2 regions of the Cryobacterium sp. Hz9 genome follow, and region 1 is predicted to be linked to the other one. Evidence: riboswitches for the same ligand, from Rfam matches in the RefSeq annotation. Region 1 holds a riboswitch; the other holds the start of a gene.
What was found. A riboswitch is a leader RNA that binds a small molecule or an ion and turns the genes downstream of it on or off. The one in region 1 is predicted to bind thiamine pyrophosphate.
Positions count from the first base shown of each region.

Region 2: another riboswitch for thiamine pyrophosphate. It lies ahead of thiC (phosphomethylpyrimidine synthase ThiC); the one in region 1 lies ahead of E3N85_RS08445 (bifunctional hydroxymethylpyrimidine kinase/phosphomethylpyrimidine kinase).

Region 1 covers NZ_SOFC01000014.1:352,704-359,799, forward strand. The annotation lists gene E3N85_RS08425 (thiazole synthase) at 1-220, opposite strand, end outside; gene thiS (sulfur carrier protein ThiS) at 223-459, opposite strand; gene thiO (glycine oxidase ThiO) at 474-1,718, opposite strand; gene thiE (thiamine phosphate synthase) at 1,789-2,433, shown strand; gene E3N85_RS08445 (bifunctional hydroxymethylpyrimidine kinase/phosphomethylpyrimidine kinase) at 2,468-4,009, opposite strand; TPP riboswitch at 3,992-4,091, opposite strand; gene E3N85_RS08450 (helix-turn-helix transcriptional regulator) at 4,268-4,621, shown strand; gene E3N85_RS08455 (cation transporter) at 4,618-5,304, shown strand; tRNA gene E3N85_RS08460 (tRNA-Met) at 5,438-5,511, opposite strand; tRNA gene E3N85_RS08465 (tRNA-Thr) at 5,543-5,614, opposite strand; gene E3N85_RS08470 (glycoside hydrolase family 13 protein) at 5,739-7,096, shown strand, end outside.
Region 2 covers NZ_SOFC01000006.1:196,770-203,865, reverse strand. The annotation lists gene nucS (endonuclease NucS) at 67-762, shown strand; gene E3N85_RS01590 (HAD hydrolase-like protein) at 862-1,530, shown strand; gene E3N85_RS01585 (FAD-binding oxidoreductase) at 1,589-3,019, opposite strand; gene hxlA (3-hexulose-6-phosphate synthase) at 3,223-3,846, opposite strand; gene hxlB (6-phospho-3-hexuloisomerase) at 3,905-4,498, opposite strand; gene E3N85_RS01570 (LuxR C-terminal-related transcriptional regulator) at 4,612-5,442, shown strand; TPP riboswitch at 5,470-5,577, shown strand; gene thiC (phosphomethylpyrimidine synthase ThiC) at 5,595-7,096, shown strand, end outside.

The DNA of each region.
Region 1 (7,096 bases):
CTCGGATGGAATTCTCTACCAGAAGATCAAAGAGTGACCCGGTGGTCGCCACGCTGTGACGCCGCATGGCGACGGTGGTGAGTTCGGTTCCGGAGGCGCGCAGGGCAGCCCCGAGGCCGTCCAGACTCGGTGCGCCCCCGGTGCCCATGATCAGACGCGAGCTCAACGACACGCCGTCGATCACGAGGCGGTCGGTGTTCGTGTGTTGCGCGGTCTCCACGGTCAACCTCCCTGAACGGCGGTAACAATTTCAATCTCATCACCGGCGGTGAGCCCGGTGCGCCACCATTGGCTGCGTGGAACGACCTCGGCGTTGCATGCGACGGCCACGCCGAGACGTTGTCCGTCGGTTGCGCGGCCGTCTTGTGCGATGGGCCGATCGGTGATCTCGGCCACGAGGTCGGTCACGGTGTTGCCGGGCAGCACGGTTCGTTCCTGGCCATTGACGGTGATCTCAATGCCTGGGGATTCGGTCACGAGCGGGCTCCTGTCGGTGAAGCGGATGCCGGGGCGCGGCTCGCTGAGAAACGATCGGGCCGAAAGCTTCGCCACCGATCGACCGTGATCTCCTGGATCAGCTGAAGGCAGTACTGGGCCGCGATCGGGGTGAGCAGTACGCCATGACGAAAGAATCCGGTGGCGATGATGAGGCCAGGAATGTCATCAGTGTCACTCTCAGCTCCCGTTCGGCCAACGCGACCGAGAAGCGGCGCGTTATCGGGCGTTCCGGGACGAGCCCGAGCGGTCATCTCGATCAGCTCGAGCTCGTTGACCGCTGGCACCAACACCTGAGCGTCACGCAACAGTTGATAGACGGCACCAGCCGACACCGCACTGGAACCGTCCTCGCGTTGCGTGGCTCCGATCACGAGCGTTCCATCCGAGCGAGGAACCAGATACACCGGCACGCCATGCACCAACCCGCGAAGCGTGCAGGTAAGCACTGGCTGAAGATGCGCGGGCACGCGCAGCCGAAGAATATCCCCGTAGACCGGGCGAAGCGGCAGGCTCAATCGCTGGGGCAGCCCGCTCAGCCCGGCTGCCCCGAGGCCATTGGCCACAACTACTTCGGTGGCCCTGACCGTTGAACCATCGGCCAAAGCGACACCGGTGACGCGCGATGAAGCATCCGCTGAATCTTCGTGCGCCAACCCAGTGGCGTTCACGCGGATCAGGGCGTCGTGGCCCCACCCACCGTTTCCCGCCAGCGCGGCGAGCGCGAGTTGGATGCGCTCGGCGAGCCGGCGCGGGTCGACCTGATGATCCTGCTCCACCATGAACGCACCGGAAACACGGGGGCTCAGCAGCGGTTCGAGCATGCGAGCTGCGCGAATGGTCAGGGGTTCAACGCTCAGCCCATTGGTCAGTTGCACGCTGCGCAGGTCGGCGAGCGCTTGCCGGTCGGCCGATTCGGCACCAACGTTCATGGTTCTGGTTCTCTGGTATCCGGTTGCGTCGGAATCCACTCCGAGTGATTCGATGAACGCAGGATACAGCGAGGAAGAGGCGAGCATGAGCTCGAGCAACGCCTCTTCCCGATAGTGCAGTTCGCTTACCGCCGCGAGCATTCCGGCGGCCGCATAGGTGGCGCCCCCGGCCGGATCCGGGTCGATGACAACCACCGTGCGGCCGGAATGCGCAACCGCCCAGGCGATGCCGAGTCCCACGATGCCGCCGCCGATCACGGCCACGTCGACCGTGAGGCTGCGTTCACTCATGGTGCGCACCGTCGGCGTCGCGACTGAGCATCGGCGAAAGCTGCCGTCGTTGCCCTTTAGGGTTGGTCGCATGGACCAGACGAACGCCCGGCTGTATCTCTGCACCGATGCCCGAAAGGATCGCGGCGATTTCGCTGACTTCATAGATGCCGCGTTCGCTGGCGGAGTCGACATCATCCAGCTGCGCGACAAGAACATCGACGCCGCCGAGGAGCTTGAATATCTCGAGATTCTGCGCACGGTCGCCGACCGATACGCACGACTCTGGGCCGTCAACGACCGGGCCGATATCGCCAGCCTCGCGGGCGCGCCGGTATTTCATGTCGGCCAGACCGATCTGCCGCTGGCCTCCGCACGCAGCCTGCTCGGCGCGGCAGCCCTGATCGGGCTGTCCACTCACACCACCGAGCAAGTGGATGCCGCCCTGACCACCGACGTGCTCGACTATTTCTGTGTCGGCCCGGTCTGGGCAACGCCGACGAAACCCGGTCGTGCGGCGGTTGGAACGCACCTGTTGAGCTATGCGGCCGCGCGCAGCGCATCTGCTCACAGCACTCGTCCCTGGTTTGCAATCGGCGGCGTCGATCTCGGCAACATCGATCAGGTCGTCGACGCCGGCGCTACTCGGGTGGTTGTGGTGCGCGCGATCACCGAGGCGAGCGACCCGACGGATGCCGCGCAGCGGCTTCTGGCCCGACTGCCCGCCCTCGGCTAGTCGCGCGCACAGCACTTCGTTCCGCGCGGTCATCTCAGGCTTTCACTAGCTGCCGAGGGGCGTCGAAGAAGTCGAGTTCGAAGCGCGCCGAGGTCGTAAACGCCTGGCGCATTGCCGCGCATTCCGATTCCGAGACCGTCGCCGCAACGTCGTCGGTGAGCGCGATCGCCTGCCGCGTGGCCGCGGCGAATTCCTCATCGGAATAGGTCTCCAGCCAGGCTGCATACGGATGCGCCGCCTCTTCGGTGCGCGACAGAAATTCGGCGTGCAGTCGGTCACCGACATCCGAGTACAGCCAGAAACAAGGCAACAGCGCCGCGAGAAGCACCGCATAATTTCCGGCCTCACTGGTCGCGAGCAAATGATCCAAGTAGCCCGTCGTCACCGGGCCTGCCTCGTCAGGGTCAGGTTGCTGCCGAAGCCAGCTTCGGTGCAATTCCGACTCGACATCGCGGCACCGCGCTGCAGAATCGGCCAGGAAGCGTTGCGCGCTCACGGTCGGCGCGAGCTCGCTGGCATGCGCGAGAACGCGTGCATAAGTGGCGAGATAGAGCGCATCCTGGGCGAGGTAATAGGAGAAATCTTCTTCTGCCAGTGCACCGCTGCTGAGGTCCGTGATGAACGGGAGATCGAAGATTTGCAGGCGGATCAGCTCGACGTCTCGCCACAGGGTCGAGCTGAACGGCGCCGGATCAGCAGGCGCGGCTGACGCGGCTGACGCTTCGGAAAACAGCCGATGAAAATGATGGATCGGGCCGTTTCCCCGCCCGACCTCGAGGTCGTCAGCGTAGGTCAGTGCGTCCTGGAGCCAGTCCTTGACCTCGGCGAGGGACTGTGTCCAGTTCCCGGTTCTCGCCTGCACGGTCGCCATCGCCGAGGAGAGCGAGCACCCGGTGCCGTGGGTGTTCTTGGTTATGATTCGCGGTGCCGTGAACTCGACAACACTGTGCGCCATCAGGCCCTGGGTGTTGACCAGAGCATCCGGGCAGGTGGTGTCGTCAAAGTGTCCCCCCTTGACCAGCACGGTCACGCCGGCACGGGCTGATAATCGTCTGCCTTGCGCGACGGCCTCTGCCCAGTCGGCCGCCGGCGGCTCGGCGAGCAGAACGGCCAGCTCGGGAACGTTGGGCGTGACGAGATCGACGAGAGGGATCAGGTCGCGTAGCGCCTGCTCGGCGGAGGGGTCGAGCAGCCGGTCCCCACTCGTTGTGACCATCACCGGGTCGAGCACGACTATCGGAGGACGGCACACGTCGAGCCAGGAACGCACCTCATTGATCACATCGAGATCCGCGAGCATGCCAATTTTGACGGCATCGATGGTCACGTCGTCGCTCACGGCACTCAATTGCTGGCGCAGAAACGCAACCGGCGGGATGTGCACCGAGCGCACCCCGAGCGTATTCTGCGCGACCAGGGCACTGACCACCGCCATCCCGTAGCCACCGTTGGCCGCAATGCTTTTCAAGTCGGCCTGGATGCCAGCACCGCCGGTTGGATCGGTCCCGGCGATACTGAGGATTCGGGGTGTTTCCCTCAGCGTGTGGTCGGAGATTCGATCGATCATCGGTGACATTCCTTCGCTAGTACTAACTAGACAGGTTCAACGGGTATTGATCTCAGCTCCCACATTGTGTGGGGCACCCCGTGTCAATGAATAAGTCTATACGCACACACCATCACCGAGTCGCTTGTTCCCGCCGCGAAGGCCGGTCGGGCAGCACGTCTACGGCGAGTCCGTGGGCGGTGACCTGCTCCAGAGGTAGTCGCACGGACCGTGCCGATGCTTGTCGAGCACTTGCGAATGAGTCAGCCATCACTGTAACGTCAGTGCATGCTGACTATTGCGTCACGGGTGGATGTCATGAACCGGCTCGGCCGGGCTCTGGCGGATCCGACCCGGTCCAAAATCCTGCTGAGCCTCCTCGACGCCCCCGGGTATCCCGGCCAGCTCGCGCAGAACCTCGGACTGACCCGCTCGAACGTGTCCAACCACCTGAGTTGCCTGCGCGGGTGCGGCATCGTCGCGGCGACCCCGGAAGGCCGCGCAACGCGGTACGAGATCGCAGACCCGCACCTGGCACATGCGCTGGTCGCGCTGGTCGACGTGGTCCTCGCCGTCGATGACGGTGACGAATGCACGGACGTCGCCTGCAACGTCCCGCTGTGTTGCGGGGCCGGCGTATGAGCGCAACTTCAACGCGTGCTGGTCGGATGCTCAGCCCGCTGCGCAAACGTCTCCTGCAGCGGCGAATCCGCTGGATAGTCGCGATCACCATAACGTACAACCTCATCGAGGCGGTCATCGCTCTCGCTGCCGGATCCATCGCATCGTCAGCAGCGCTCATCGGTTTCGGCCTCGACTCGATCGTGGAGGTGCTCTCAGCCGCCGCAATCGCCTGGCAGTTCGCCGCGCCGCAACCGGAGCAGCGCGAGAAGGTCGCGTTGCGGGTGATCGCTTTCTCCTTCTTTGCTCTCGCCGCGTACGTCACCGTCGACGCAGCGCTGTCGATCACTGGACTGCGCACGCCCGAACACAGCCCGGTCGGAATTGCGCTCGCGGCGGTCAGCCTGATGGTGATGCCTTGCCTCAGCTGGTTCGAACGTCGCACCGGCCGAGAGCTCGGCTCCGCATCCGCTGTCGCCGACTCCAGGCAAACCCTGCTCTGCGCCTACCTCTCGGCTGCGCTCCTCATCGGGCTGCTACTGAACAGCCTGCTCGGCTGGGCCTGGGCGGATGCGATCGCCGCACTCGTGATTGCCGGTTTCGCGATCCGAGAAGGCATCGAAGCGTGGAAAGGTGACACCTGCGCGACACCGGTATCGACACTGACCGGTGAACGCCCCCCCGAGCACGAGAGCTGCTGCTAACTGCCCGCGCGAGCGTGAGACAGTGCACCTCTGATTGCGCTGCGCATGAGTGCCTTAATCATGACCGGGTCATTCATGGGCACAAAAAAGCCCTCTGGCCGGTGAAAAAACCTGGTCAGAGGGCCTTTATATGTAGCGGGAGCGGGAATTGAACCCGCGACACCACGATTATGAGCCGTGTGCTCTAACCAACTGAGCTACCCCGCCGCGACTTGTCGGCTGTTCGCTTCCAAGCCTGAGCCCCCTGTGGGAATCGGACCCACTACCTCTTCCTTACCAAGGAAGTGCTCTACCAATGAGCTAAGGGGGCAGAGCAACCAAAACAGGAGCACTGCCCGTTTTTGGCAACCTAGAAACATTATCACCCCGACAGCGAACTCCGGACCACTTCCACCACGCTACAGGCACCAGCGAGGATGCCGTAGCATTTTAGGATGACTGGCATCGAACTGACCCCTGGCACCGAATGGTGGCGCACAGCCGTTATTTATCAGATCTACCCGCGATCCTTCGCCGACGCGAATGGTGACGGCATGGGCGACCTCGCCGGCATCAGCGCGCGACTGCCCCACCTCAAAGATCTCGGCATCGACGCCATCTGGCTCTCTCCTTTCTATACGTCGCCGCAACGCGACGCTGGCTATGACGTCGCTGACTACTGCAACGTCGACCCATTGTTCGGCACCCTCGATGACTTCGAGGTGCTGCAACGCACCGCTCACGACCTCGGCATTCGCGTCATCGTCGACATCGTGCCCAACCACTCCTCGAGCGACCACGGCTGGTTCCAGGCGGCCCTCGCGGCCGGCCCGGGCAGCGAGGAACGCGGCCGCTACACCTTCCGCGACGGCAAGGGCGAGAACGGCGAGCTGCCGCCGAACAACTGGGAGTCCGTCTTCGGCGGCCGCGCCTGGACCCGCACGACCGACCCAGACGGCACCCCCGGCCAGTGGTATCTGCACCTGTTCGACAGCAGCCAGCCTGACTTCGACTGGGACAGTGAGTGGGTGCGCGAGCAGTTTCGCGCGGTGCTGCGCTTCTGGCTCGACCGCGGCGTCGACGGCTTTCGGGTGGATGTCGCGCACGGCATGATCAAGGCTCCCGGCCTCCCCGATTACACGCCTCCCGCTGAGGGTGGAAGCATGGGCGGGGCTCCGGCATCCGCTCTCGAGCCGGGGATCACCGCCGAAACGCCGCTGACCGCCCCGTACTGGGCGCAGGACGGTGTTCACGAGATCTACCGCGACTGGCACCGGGTACTCGCCGCCTACCCCGGCGACCGCGTGCTCGCGGCCGAAGCCTGGGTCGACCCGCTCAGCCAGATGGCCAAGTGGGTGCGTCCAGACGAGATGCACCAGGCCTTCAACTTCGCCTACCTCGAAACCCCGTGGAACGGCCCGCTGCTCAAGAGCGTCATCGACGAGTCTCTGGAAGCCTTCGGCAATGTCGGCGCGCCGAGCACCTGGGTGCTCTCCAACCATGACGTGGTGCGCCACGCCTCCCGGCTTGCCCTCACCGGCGAGAATCTGCAGGGACACGGCATCGGCCCGGAGACGGTCGGGCTGCCCGACACGGTGCTCGGGCTGCGACGCGCGCGGGCGGCATCCGTTCTGATGTTGAGCCTGCCGGGCTCGAGCTATCTGTATCAGGGCGAGGAACTCGGCCTGCCCGAAGCCGTGGACCTGCCCGATCACGCCCGCGAAGACCCCACCTGGTTTCGCACCAACGGCGAACGGTACGGGCGAGACGGATGCCGGGTGCCGATTCCCTGGGAAGCCGCCGGCGAATCGTT
Region 2 (7,096 bases), on a different contig from region 1:
CACGTGAGCACGGCGATCGGCGAGGTGCTCGCACCCACGAACCACGAGAAGCCGTAAGCTCGACCAGTGCGCCTTGTAATTGCGAAATGTTCCGTTGACTATGCCGGAAGGCTCAGCGCGCACCTGCCGCTCGCCACCCGGCTGCTGATGATCAAGTCCGACGGCAGCGTGCTCGTGCACTCCGACGGCGGCTCCTACAAACCGCTCAACTGGATGAGCCCGCCCTGCTCGGTCACCATCTCCGAGCCGGACAGCGATCAAACGGATGCCGGCATCACCGCCCTCTGGACGGTCACCCACGCCAAGACCGCCGACCAACTCGTGGTCAGCGTCTACGAGGTGCAGCACGACTCCGCGCACGACCTCGGTATCGACCCCGGCCTCATCAAGGACGGCGCCGAGTCTCACCTGCAGAAACTGCTCGCCGAGCACATCCACTTGCTTGGTGAGGGATTCACCTTTGTACGCCGCGAATACATGACGGCGATCGGGCCCGTCGATATTCTCGCGCAGGATGCCGCCGGCCGGTCCGTCGCGGTCGAACTCAAGCGCAACGGCGACATCGACGGAGTCGAACAGCTCACGCGCTACCTCGAGCTGATGAACCGCGACCCGCACCTCGCGCCGGTCAGCGGGGTTTTTGCCGCCCAGACCATCAAACCGCAGGCCCGCAAGCTGGCCGAGGATCGCGGCATCCGCTGTCTGCTGCTCGATTACGACGCCATGCGAGGCCTCGACGACACGGCCTCGAAACTGTTCTAGCGCGGGTCTACGGCGTCGGGTCGCACAGACGCAACCGCGGGAAGGCTGGTCAACATGGGCAAATGGGGGATTTCACGGCTCAGCGATTAGGCTTGTTGAGTGAATCCAACATTGACGCGCACCTGGAGCGCTATCCTTTTTGACCTCGACGGAACCATCACCGATTCCGCCCCGGCCATCACCAGCTCTTTGGCCCGCACCTTCACGTTGCTCGGCCGCCCCGTTCCCTCCGATTCCGAGCTTCTCTCGTATGTCGGCCCGCCGATGCTCGAGGCCTTCCAGGAATACGCTGGAATGACCCCCGACGAGGCCGTGGAGGCCATCGCGGTCTACCGCGCCGAGTACCACGGCGCCGCCTCACTCGATACGGCTGTCTATCCCGGGATCGCCGGTCTACTCGAGCGCATCCATGCGGCCGGAATTCCCCTGGCACTGGCCACCAGCAAGCCAGAGCTCAGCGCGATCGCCATCCTGACCCACTTCGATCTCGCCAAGTACTTCACTGCAACCGTCGGTGCTTCCGCCGACGAGACCCGCAGCAAGAAGACCGACATCGTCGCCGAAGCACTGGCCCGCCTGGCTGTGACCGGGGTCGACACGAGCGCCGCCGTCATGGTCGGTGACCGCAGCTACGACGCTGTCGGCGCCCAAGCCAATGGCATTCCTGCCATTCTGGTGGAGTGGGGCTACGGCTCACCCGCCGAGGCCGCCGCGGCGACCGCCGTCGTGCACTCCACCGACCAGCTCGCCAAGCTACTGCTCGGTTGAGTCCCTGGCCGCGAGGGGCGGGGTTGCCCGTATCCTGGTGGCCAGAAGTCCTTGGTTGCTAGGAATCGAAGCCGAGCCCCAGGGCATCGAGGGTTTTGAGCAGTGCGTTGCGGCGACCCCGGTTGTGGTCGGCACGATTGAGCGCCCAGCGCGTCGCCTGAATTCCAGCGGATGCCATCGGCTCCGGTGGAAACGAAAGCGGCCGGCCCCGCACCATGGCCAGTTCAGTGCGTTCCGTGGTGCGGCCGGCCAGCTGGTCGAGCATGACCTGGGCCGCGAAGTGGGTGGCGCCCACGCCGAGCCCGGTGAATCCGGCCGCATAGCTGATCCGCCCGGCGCGGGCCTGGCCGAAGAAGGCACAGAACTGCGTGGAGGTGTCGATGGCGCCGGCCCACTTGTGGCTGAAGCGCACTCCGGCCAGCTGCGGAAACGTCGTGAAGAAGTGACTCGCGAGCTTCTCGAAGGTCTCCGAACGGTTCTCGTAGCCGCTGCGCACTCTGCGTCCGTAGTGATACACAGCGTCGTAGCCGCCGAACAGAATGCGGTTGTCGGCGCTCAACCGGTAGTAGTGGAACTGGTTGGCGAGGTCGCTGAGGCCCTGCCGGTTCTGCCAGCCGATCGCGGCCAGCTGGCTCGCGCTGAGCGGTTCGGTCATCAGCACGTAGTCGTAGACCGGCACGGTGGCGAGCCTGTTGCGCTTGAGCAGGGACGGAAAGACATTGGTGGCGAGCGCTGTCCTCCGGGCCGTCACGGTGCCGCCCGCGGTCATGACCCGGGTGCCCTGGGCGACGGTGAGCGCGGTCGTGTCGAGGTTCTGCACGAGCGAACGCTCGAAGATCTCCACGCCGAGCTCGGTGGCCACCCGCGCCAGCTCGACGGCGAGCTTGCCCGGATGCACAAGGGCATTGCTGCGCCGGTGCCAGACCCCCGCCAAATAGGTCGGTGACGCAATCTCGGCCTGCACGGCCGCCGCATCGAGAAACAGGGTGTGCTCGTCGGGCGTCACCTCCCGCAGCCAGTCGATCTGATGCTCCTCGGTGGCCAGGTCGATGGCCCCGGTGCGCTCGAAATCGCAGTCGAGGCCAAGGGCGGCCACCGCCCGCTCAATCTCATCGAGGTTCTCCTGACCGAGTTCGGTCAGACGATCGATCTCCTGGGGCCACCGACTGCGCCCGTTTTCTTCGCCGTGGGTCAGGCTCGCCTCACAGAAGCCACCATTGCGACCGGATGCCGCCCATCCGACCGTGCGCGCCTCCAGCAGCACCACCCGGGCAGCGGGATTCTGTTGCTTGGCCAATACCGCGCTCCACAGGCCGAGGTAGCCGCCGCCGACGATGGCGAGGTCGCAGGTGAGGTCGCCCGAGAGCCGGGGATAGTGCGCGCGCGGCCCGAGGTCATCGAGCCAGAAAGAACCCTGCCGCGTGCCGGTGAGCGAGGCGGCGACGACGGATGCCGCTGGCCGGTCTCGATCGAAGATGGTACTGGTCAGGCGGTTACTCACGGCGGGCGCGTCCTCTCGCGGCAACGATGCCGCTGACTGGTCTTGGGCGCCCCCAGCCTAGCCGCGCTCGACGACAGTGCTGGAATCCGTTCTTGATGCGCACCGCGCGCTGGCCGCCCCGTGCCGGACGTCCCACACGCACAAAAGTGCCGCCCCGCGTAAGCGGGACGGCACCAGGGTAAGCGTTGAGACTAGATGATCGCGGCGCGCAGGGCGGCGGCGGCAGCGGCCGGGTCCTCGGCGCCGTAGATCGCTCCGCCGGCAACGGCAACCGTTGCTCCGGCGCGCTGCACCGCGGCGATGGTCGCGAGGCTCACACCACCGGCGAGGGAGAACGGAACCTTGGCGGTCTCGCCCTGGTTGAGCAGCTTCGCGAGCGAGAAGCCGGGCTCAGCCTGCTCGTCGAGTCCGGCGTGCATCTCCACGAACTGGGCGCCAAGCGCGGTGACCTCGCGGGCGCGGGTGACCTTGTCGGCGACGCCGATGAGGTCAACGACGATGCCCTTGCCGTGCTTGGTCGCGGCGGCGACAGCACCGATGATAGTGCTGTCCCCGGCCGTGCCGAGCACGGTGACGAGGTCGGCACCAGCGGCGAAGGCGATGTCGGCTTCGAGCTCGCCGGCATCCATCGTCTTGAGGTCGGCGAAAACAATCTTGTCGGGGTGCGCGGCCTTGATCGCGGTGACGGCGCGCAGGCCTTCAGCCTTGATCAGCGGGGTGCCGAGCTCGATGATGTCGACGTGCGGGGCGACCTGGGCGGCGAGCGCGAGTGCGGCGTCGGTGGTCAGTACGTCCATTGCTACCTGAAGCTTCATGGGGGTTCTACTTTCTGTTCGTGAGTAAGGGTGGAAGGTTTGTGTAGAGTTGCGCGCCTTATTCGAGGTTCGCGTGGCGTGGCCAGAGCTGCTCGGCCGTAGCCCCGCTCGCCTGCCACAGCGCATGAAAGATTGCGTCGCCCACGAGCAGAACGGACTGCTCGAACAGGCCGCCCGAATACTGGGCTGATACCTGGCCGGCATGGTCCTGCTTGGCGGCCGCGGGAATAACCACGGTCACCGCGGCGAGCCGCCCGAGCGGCGACTCGGGCGCCGTGGTGAGCGCGAGAATGTTCGCGCCGACGCCGTGCGCCGTCTCGGCGGCGCGCACGATGGCTCCCGTCGTTCCGGAACCGCTGGCAACGAGCAGCACGTCGCCCGCCGTGATCGCCGGGCTCGTCACCTCGCCCACCACGTGCACATCAAGGCCGAGGTGCATGAGCCGCATCGCGGTCATCTTCAGAGCCAGGCCCGAACGGCCGGCACCGAGCACGAAGACCCGTGGAGCCGACGCGAGCAGGGTCCCTGCATCGTCCAGCGACGAATCGGATGCCGCTCGGAGCGCGTCGACAACGCGACCGTTCTCTGCAGTAATGATGCCGATGGCATCCGCTACTGCGAGTCGCGCTTGGGTGGTTGTCGTTTCGTTCATAGGACAATCATCCATTCCGCTGAGCGGGAGTGCAGCCCGCCAAATGGGCGGTTTTACTATCCAAACGAATGGCTCCGAGTTGGCTAACAGGGTGGTTCGGATAGGATGACCGCATGACGCTTTCCCCGCCCATCCAGCCCGCGCAAAACTCGCGCACCGCGGCCGCCGAGCGCTCCAAACTCATCGCCGACTTGACCGATGCGCACGCGACCACACTGGAATCATTGCTTGCCGTGCTGCGCTCGAGCAGAACGAGTGACACCGCTGCCCGCCAGAGGGCGACCGAGCTCGCCGCGGCCGCAATGGTCGCGCTGCGCGCGGTGAGCGACCTCGATCGCAGCCTCACCGAGGAACCCGTTGCGCGTGCCTTCGAACGGCTGCGCGATGACCTGCGCCCGCTCGTGCGTTTCGGCGACCTCGACGTACAGTTCGTCGAGCCACCGGTGAACGGGCGTGCGCTGCCCGGCGAGGTCGCCCACGAAGCCAGGGCCATCGTGCGCGGCGCCGTGCTCGCTCTGGTCGAGCAGACCGGTGTCGCCCGGGTGCGTGTGCAGTGGGACTGCGACGGCAGCAACCTGCTCATTCACATTCGCGACGACGGCCCGGGTGACCTCGACGCCGAGGTGGCGAGCGTGCGCCAACTGGCCGCCCGCGTCGTCGCACTCAGCGGCACCCTCAACGTGGAGGCGACGGCGGGGTGGGGATCCGAGATGGCGGTGTCGCTTCCGCTGGACGCGCCGACAGCATCCGTCACGGCCGCCGCGGCCTGGGGGCTCAGCCCGCGCGAACGCGGTGTGCTCGAACTCGTGGCCTCGGGCGCCCGCAACAAGGCAATCGCCGAGACATTGACCATCAGCGAGAACACGGTGAAGTTTCACGTGGCCAACCTGCTGCGCAAGGTTGGCGCATCGACCCGCGCCGAACTGGCATCCCTCGCCCGCTGACCGCTAAGGTGAAAGCGTCAGAAGACACACACCAAACACGGGAGCGCGCACCAGCGAGCTGAGAGGACGGCCAGGGCCGTCGACCGTTGAACCTGTCCGGGTAATGCCGGCGTAGGGAGCTCCACGCAATGCGCACACCTGACGAAACAGCCATGTCAGAAACCGTCACCACCGGCCCGATCAAGGGCAGCAGCAAACGTTACGAACCGGTTCCCACGTGGCCCGGGCTTCACATCCCGGTGCGCCGGGTGCACCTCAGCAACGGCGAACACTTCGATCTGTATGACACGTCCGGCCCGTACACCGACGCTACGGCTACCATCGATCTCCAGAAGGGGCTTCCGCAGATGAGGGCCGGGTGGGAGCATCCGCTGCCCATCGACGGTGCCTCCACCCAGCTGGTCTGGGCTCGGGCGGGTATCGTCACACCGGAAATGGCCTACATCGCCGCCCGCGAAGGCGTCTCGGTCGGGCTCGTGCGCGACGAAGTGGCGCGCGGCCGGGCGGTCATTCCAGCCAACCGCAAGCACCCCGAGAGTGAGCCGATGATCATCGGCAAGGCCTTCACCGTGAAGATCAACGCGAACATCGGCAACTCGGCCGTCACCTCGTCAATCGCCGAAGAGGTGGAGAAGATGGTCTGGGCCGCCCGCTGGGGCGCCGATACCCTGATGGATCTCTCCACCGGCAAAGACATTCACCTCACCCGGGAGTGGATCATGCGCAACTCGCCCATTCCGGTGGGCACCGTTCCGCTTTACCAAGCCGTCGAGAAGGTCAACGGCGACCCGGCACTGCTCACCTGGGAGATCTACCGCGACACCGTGATCGAGCAGTGCGAGCAGGGCGTCGACTACATGACCGTGCACGCTGGCGTGTTGCTGCGCTACGTGCCACTCACAGCCAACCGCGTCACCGGCATCGTCTCGCGCGGCGGCTCGATCATGGCCGCCTGGTGCCTCGCGCACCACGAAGAGAGCTTTCTGTACACCCACTTCGTGGAGCTGTGCGAAATTCTGCGCCGCTACGACGTGACCTTCTCGCTCGGCGACGGTCTGCGCCCCGGCTCGATCGCCGACGCCAACGACGAGGCCCAATTCGCCGAATTGCGTACCCTTGGCGAACTGACCAAAATCGCGAAATCCTACGGCGTGCAGGTGATGATCGAGGGGCCGGGTCACGTTCCGATGCACAAGATCGTCGAAAATGTGCGCCTTGAGGAGGAACTGTGCGAGGAGGCCCCGTTTTATACGCTCGGCCCGCTTGCCACCGACATCGCGCCAGCCTACGACCACATCACGAGCGCGATCGGCGCGGCCATCATCGCCCAGGCCGGCACCGCCATGCTGTGCTACGTCACACCCAAAGAGCACCTCGGGCTGCCCAACCGCGACGACGTGAAGACCGGCGTGATCACCTACAAGATCGCCGCCCACTCCGCCGACCTGGCCAAACAGCATCCGCGCGCCCAGGAACGCGATGACGCCCTCAGCCGGGCCCGGTTCGAGTTTCGTTGGACCGACCAGTTCGCGCTCTCTCTCGACCCCGACACCGCGCAGAGCTTCCACGACGAAACGCTTCCGGCCGGCCCGGCCAAGGCCGCCCACTTTTGTTCCATGTGCGGGCCCAAGTTCTGTTCCATGCGCATTTCAGC